Linked DNA regions of Chloroflexus aurantiacus J-10-fl. The protein of the gene in region 1 interacts with the protein of each later gene in a pairwise test. Links are inferred from orthologs where the notes say so. Each region holds a gene or a part of one and is shown on either strand. Other genes may lie near its edges. The genes, in order: hoxE and nuoG.

Region 1 (3,167 bases):
TCACTCTCGCCGGCCTGTCCATTGCGCAATTTGGTGAGTAGATTGAAGAGCTGGACAGTTCCTACCCGACATGGGATGCACTTACCGCACGACTCATCTTTGCAAAACTCCATATAGAAACGAGCGACATCAACCATGTTCGTGTGCTCGTCCATCACGACCATCCCACCCGACCCCATAATCGAGCCGACCGCTGCCAGCGATTCATAATCAACCGGCGTATCAAACAGGCTGGCCGGAATGCAGCCACCTGACGGGCCACCGGTTTGTACTGCCTTGACCGGGGTTCCATCGGGGGTACCATCACCAATGTCTTCGACAATCTCGCGGAGCGTGATCCCCATCGGCACCTCGATTAAACCGGTGTTGCGAATCTTACCGGTCAATGCAAAGACCTTTGTTCCTTTGCTTTGTTCGGTACCAATCTGGCGAAACCATTCCGGGCCGTGCTCGATAATGGCCGAAATGTTGGCAAAGGTCTCAACGTTGTTGATCAGAGTTGGCATTCCCCACAGACCACTCTCTGCCGGATACGGCGGACGTGGCCGGGGTTGGCCGCGCCGACCTTCAATCGAGGCAATCAGGGCCGTCTCTTCGCCACACACAAAGGCCCCTGCACCAACGCGAATATCAACCCGAAAGTTGAAACCACTCTCAAAAATCTGGGCACCGAGGAGACCTAACCGTCGCGCCTGCACTATCGCTTTTTGCAGGCGTTCGATTGCCAGCGGATACTCTCCGCGCACATAAATAAAGCCTTGCTCGGCGCCGACTGCGTAGGCTGCGATTGCCATTCCTTCCAGCACCAGATGCGGATCGCTCTCAAGCACGCTGCGATCCATAAAGGCACCGGGATCACCTTCATCGGCATTGCAAATCACAAACTTCCGCTCACCGGGGCTTTTGGCAACAGTGGCCCACTTAAGCCCGGTTGGATAGCCGGCCCCACCACGTCCACGCAGACCACTGCGCGTAATCATCTGAATCACCTCAGCCGGTGTCAGATCGTGAATGACGTGGTAGAGCATACGGTAGCCACCCGCAGCGATATAGTCCTCGATGCGTTCGGGATTAATGCGACCACTGTGACGCAGGACTATCGGATACTGGCGAGTGAAGAAAGGATGGTTCAGGTTACATTGCTGCACGTTGCACGAACCCTGATCGAGCGCAGCGACAAGCTCTTCGGCATCCGCCGGCGTAACGCGCTCGAACACCTTTCCGGTCGGTTCCAGACGAACTAACGGGCCGTGACCGCACAATCCCATGCACCCAACCGGAACAACGTCAACATCAGCCTGTTTGCCGGCAGCGGAGAGCACCAGTTCTAAGCGACGCTTAATCTCCAGGCTGCCGGAAGCCTGGCAACCGGCAGCAGCGCAGCAGAGGATGCGGAAACGCGCACGTTGTGCCTGTTCTCGTTCAGCAATCGCTTCCAGTTCGTGAAGATCCATACATTACTCCTCGCGTTTCAGCAACGCCTGAATGCGAGCTTTCAGGTCGGAGCGATCAGCATGACCAACCACTTCCCCATCAAGAACGACGGCAGGCGCAATGCCGCAAGCACCGAGACAGCGAGCAGTCAGCAGCGAAAACCGACCATCTGCACTTGTCCGCCCGGCCTGGACGCCACTCAATGCTTCCAGTTCACGCAGCAAGATTGCTGCACCGCGCACGTAGCAGGCAGTGCCCAGACAGACCGTACAACTGTGTTCGCCCTGGGGTGCCAGTGAGAAGAAGTGGTAAAAGGTAGCAACCCCATACACCCGACTGGGTGGCAGCTTGAGGCGACGGGCAACCTCACCGAGCAGCTCTGGCGAGAGAAAGCCGTACAGTTCTTGCGCTTTGTGCAACACTTCGATCAGCGCATCGCCCTGATACTGAAACCGTTTCATCGTCGCTTCCAGTATCTTTTGGCGATTATCACCAACAGGACGAGGATTCCGGTCAGCAGTGGTATCGGTCGCAGGTGTCGTCATCGCACTTCTCCCAAACTGATGCACGGGCACTACCCTGATCCTATCCCGACTGCAACTGTTTTAGCGGAAAGAATTCACTACCAACTGTTAATAACGGGTGAAGTAGGGTGACAACCGTATCTCGCTGCGCGAAAGGTGGGTGGTTCGTATCAAATCTTGAGTGATACTGTGCATCACTGCCGGGCACCGAATATGCGGGGATTCGCGATCATCTTTCCCCTCCGTGATGATCCGTTGATACAGATGGACGGGTACCGTTGGGGCGGGTTCTAAACCTGCCCCTACGGACGGTGCATGTACCCGTTCACGTTGCCACTACGAGGGTTGCGGCAAGCGAGGGCTGCAAGAGTATGTTCTGGTTCGCGTACTATGCATTGTACTGGATCAGATTTGATATTACAATCCTGACTCAATAGGCTGCCGGGGAGTGCAGCGTATCACCTGTTTCGTGACCAAATCTCTGGTAGAACCCGGATGTTGTCGGTACGAGCGTTAGCCCCATGAACACCCGCAATGAGGTTGACAAACAGCGACACTTGTTGTATATTCTCAGCGGGCCTCTAGCTCAATTGGCAGAGCAGTTGACTCTTAATCAATCGGTTGTGGGTTCGAGTCCCACGGGGCCCACCACTACAGCACCGGCACGAGCCGGTGTTTTTTGATTCTCTGCAAAGCTACACCACTCGCTTCGGCTGCAATATTCCAGGAAGAACCCTCTGGTTGTCTACGGATGAAGTGGAGGTAATATCGCATTTTGATCCCGCAGGAAGCAGGCACAGGGGGCTGTGTCAGGTGGGGAGCGAGCCGGAGGCTCGCGCTCCCGGCAGGTGCTTTCTTCTCTGTTCACCGACATTCATGCCGTGTACGTCACCCAGGCTCCTGGTGGGTGAGGTGCAAGGGCCAGAGGGTGAGGTGCGGGAGCATACCCCCACCCCGGCCCACCCCTGCTGGGCTATGCATTACCCACAACTATACGCATGGTGTCAACCATATGCTATCGTGAGCAACATGCCAGGGAACAGTCGTACCGTGAGCGGTGCGCATCAGGGACGGAACGCGGCATGATTGCAGTGGGAGACGTCGTGCCGAACCGTGGGGTAGAGTGCTCGAACGTCTGTCATCACACTGTGCTATCGCGCACCTGTTGCCTACGCGACCCTGATGATGGGGATGGCTGTAGGGGCGGGT
Region 2 (3,615 bases), 2.2 Mb from region 1 along the record:
TCGCATGGCACCGAAAAGAGTCCCGGTACCAAGTGCTTCTCACTCAGCGGCCATGTCAACCGCCCGGGAAACTATGAATTACCGTTTGGCGTTCCGCTCCGCGAGCTGATCGAGTCGCCGGAGTACGGCGGTGGGATGAAGGGCGGCCGTCCGGTAAAGATTATCATTCCCGGTGGTGCTTCTGCGCCATGGTTGACCGCCGATCATCTCGATGTGCCGCTCGATTACGAAAGTGTCGCGGCTGCCGGTTCGATGCTCGGTTCAGGTGCTGTGATCGTCCTGAACGATACCGTTTCGGCACCGCATGTCGCGTATAAAATGGACGAGTTCTTCAAGCACGAGAGCTGCGGCAAGTGTACGCCGTGCCGTGAAGGTACCCATTGGCTGGTCCGCACGCTCCACCGTATGGTCGAAGAGGGGCATGCCACCGCTGCCGATATTGATACCCTGCACAGCATTTATCGCCAGATGGCCGGTAATTGCTTCTGCCTGCTCGGCGAGAGTGCAGTTATGCCGATCAAGAGTGCATTGCAGCTCTTCCCCCACGAGTTTGAAGCACTGGTCAAGCGGAGTAGCAGCCGTAACGGTCATCATATTCCGCTCGCCGTCCATCGCTAGACAGATCGTCAGTACGCCGCAGTGTGTCGGTGTGCGTCGTAGAACAGGGTAACGTGCAATGCCAGATGTGACGCTTACCATTGATGGAGTGCAGGTAACTGTACCTGCTGGTACCAATATTGTTGATGCTGCCCGTCAGGCAGGGATTGCCATCCCGGTCTTTTGTTACCATCCCCGCCTGAAGCCGGTAGGCATGTGTCGTATGTGTCTGGTGCAGGTTGGGACGCCGAAGGTTGATCCGGCTACCCGTCAGCCGGTGGTCGATGCCAATGGCCAGCCGGTGATCGCGATGATGCCAAAGTTGCAGACCGCCTGCACAACACCGGTCAGTCCGGGGATGGTCGTCAAGACCACCACCGAAGAGGTGAAATTTGCCCAGCGTGGCATTCTTGAGTTCCTCCTCACCTCTCACCCGCTCGATTGTCCGGTCTGTGATAAGGGTGGCGAATGCCCGTTGCAGAATCTGACGATGGGCTGGGGTCCGGCCGTCTCGCGCTTCGACTACAACGATAAAGTGCATTTCGAGAAGCCGGTCAAGCTGGGCGATCTCATCTATCTCGACCGTGAACGCTGTATTCTCTGCGGTCGTTGTGTGCGTTTCCAGGATGAAATTGCCGACGATCCGGTGCTTGGCTTCGATAACCGTGGCCGCAACTGGATGATTATCTCGAAGTCGGATCCGCCGTTCAATAGTAAGTTTTCCGGTAATACGACCGATATTTGTCCGGTCGGCGCTCTGACCAGCAGCGATTTCCGGTTTAAAGCTCGCGTGTGGGAATTGCAAAGCAAGCCGGTGGTCTGTACGCTGTGCCCGGTTGGTTGTAACCTGAGCCTTGATATGCGTCACGACCGGCTGATGCGGGTGATGCCGCGCGAAAATGTGGCGGTAAACGATATCTGGATCTGTGATAAGGGTCGTTACGGTCATCGCTTTATTGAGTCGCCTGATCGGCTTACCACACCGCTGGTGCGCCGCAATGGTACGCTGGTGCCGGTAAGCTGGGACGAAGCGCTTGAGTTTGTGGCCGATCAGTTGACAATCATTCGAGCGCGTCACGGTGGGCAGGCGCTGGCTGGTCTGGCCGGGCCACAGCTTAGCAACGAAGATTTGTATCTCTTCCAAAAACTGCTCCGTGAGCTGGGAAGCGAGAATATTGATACCGGCATTGGTGGGCCGACTGCCCTGCCGCCTGATGAGATTGGTGGCTGGCTTGCTCCTGGTCCGGCAACCGATCTGAGTCAGTTGGGTGCCGGAACGATGGTGCTGGTAGTTGGTGCTGATCCCGAAGAAGAAGCACCACTCTATATGCTTCGCCTGCGGGGAATTGCCCAACGCGGTGGTAAGCTGGTCGTGGCCGGTCTGCGACCAACGAAACTTGAGCGCTCGGCGAGCCGGGTGGTGCGCTACGCGCCAGAGGGAGAACTGGCCTTCGCTCAGGGGTTGCTCAAGGCTGCGCTTGCCCAGGGGGCGCACTCACCGCTGCTCGAACGCTTACCGGGTTGGGATAAGGTGCGTTCAATGCTGGATCGAGTTTCGCTTGGCGATCTGGCAGCAGCCTGCAATCTGACCGGCGATGAGTTGACGCAGTTGGCTAAAGATTTTCTGTCCGCTGGCCAGAGCCTGATTGTCTACGGATGGGAAGCGCGTAGTGCTGGCTCGGCTCTCACCGAAATGCTGGCTGCGCTGATGCTGCTGAGCGGGCGTGCCGGCACGGCCAATAACGGCATCATCGCCCTGCTGCCGGGTGGTAACAGCCGTGGTGCCATCGAGATGGGTGTCCGCCCTGATGCCGGTCCCGGCTACACTCCGCGTAAACAGCGTGGCCTTGATGCCACCGGTATCTGGAACGCAGCTCAAGAGGGGAAGGTACGGGCAATCTGGCTGGCCGGGGTCGATCCGGCAGCGAAGCTACCTGCGGCGCGGGCAGCGCTCGAAGCGGCTGAATTTGTGGTTGTGCAAGACCTGTTCCTGACGGCCAGTGCTGAATTTGCCGATGTTGTCTTGCCGGCAGCCAGCGTGGCTGAACGGGAAGGAACCTATACCAATGCCGAACGGCGAGTACAACGTTCGCGGCAGGCCTGTGCACCGGTTGGTGAAGCTCGACCTGACTGGCAGATCGTCGCTGCCGTGGCGCAGGCACTGGCGATGGTACCGATTGGTGGCGGGCGAAATGGACCGATTCCGGTTACAACCGAGTCCTGGTCATATATCGTAGCCGCTGATGTCGCTGCTGAAATTGCCGCTCAGGTGCCCGGTTATACCGGTGTTACCCATGCTGCGTTGGCTGCGACCGGTACCGGTGGTACCTGGGGTCGCCAGTTCGACGATGCCTTCTACTATGATGGGACGAGCTACACCAATACCGAGGGTGTTGGTCTGGTATTGCCTGCACTGGTAGGGAAAGGACAACTCCATCTGACATTCACCGGTGCCGTGACACGCTTTGCCGATGATCGGCCATTACTGCTGCTCGAACAGGTACTGGCCTATGACGGTGATCGCCATCTCCGTGGCTCGAAGCTACAGAGTTTGATTCCGCCCGGCTATGCTGCGATCAGCAGCGTGGATGCCGCAAAGCTGAATATTCACAGCGGTGATCGGGTACGTCTGATTTCGGCAGCGGGTGAACTGGTGATACCGGCGCGGGTATTGGCAGACTTGCCGGCAGGTATCGTTCTGTTGCCGGCTGGTCTGGCCGACGTCATGGCTGCTGACATTGAGACCGGGCCACGGACACGGGTTAGTCTGGCTAAGGTGGTGATGGAATAACTGCACAGGCGTATCCGCCCGAAACATCCTGTTCGGCGGATACGCACACAGGGAGCGCTTATGGATTGGCTCACCATTCTGATTATCGTTATCCAATGTTTTATTATCACGCTGGCTGTAACCACTGCCTTTGCCTATCTGACACTTTTTGAGCGGCGGATTCTGGCGCGCCTGCAAAATCGTGTTGGACCGAACCGGGCCGGGCCGGCCGGATTTCTGCAACCGGC

The links.
Region 2: the proteins of hoxE (region 1) and nuoG interact in binary tests that used the Escherichia coli proteins (3 or more experiments, as listed by UniProt). The link is inferred for Chloroflexus aurantiacus J-10-fl from one-to-one orthologs.

The regions. Positions count from the first base shown.
Region 1 is NC_010175.1:1,660,926-1,664,092, reverse strand. The notes cover bases 219-3,066. They hold hoxE (bidirectional hydrogenase complex protein HoxE), read right to left. Parts: upstream 1,980-3,066; coding sequence 1,458-1,979; downstream 219-1,457. Other genes in these bases: CAUR_RS06210 (NuoF family protein), read right to left, coding at 219-1,454. Also shown: more of CAUR_RS06210, read right to left, coding at 1-218. UniProt on the Escherichia coli protein: NDH-1 shuttles electrons from NADH, via FMN and iron-sulfur (Fe-S) centers, to quinones in the respiratory chain. The immediate electron acceptor for the enzyme in this species is believed to be ubiquinone.
Region 2 is NC_010175.1:3,889,248-3,892,862, forward strand. The notes cover bases 293-3,588. They hold nuoG (NADH-quinone oxidoreductase subunit NuoG), read left to right. Parts: upstream 293-676; coding sequence 677-3,388; downstream 3,389-3,588. Other genes in these bases: nuoF (NADH-quinone oxidoreductase subunit NuoF), read left to right, coding at 293-618; nuoH (NADH-quinone oxidoreductase subunit NuoH), read left to right, coding at 3,449-3,588. In the rest of the region: more of nuoF, read left to right, coding at 1-292; more of nuoH, read left to right, coding at 3,589-3,615. UniProt on the Escherichia coli protein: NDH-1 shuttles electrons from NADH, via FMN and iron-sulfur (Fe-S) centers, to quinones in the respiratory chain. The immediate electron acceptor for the enzyme in this species is believed to be ubiquinone.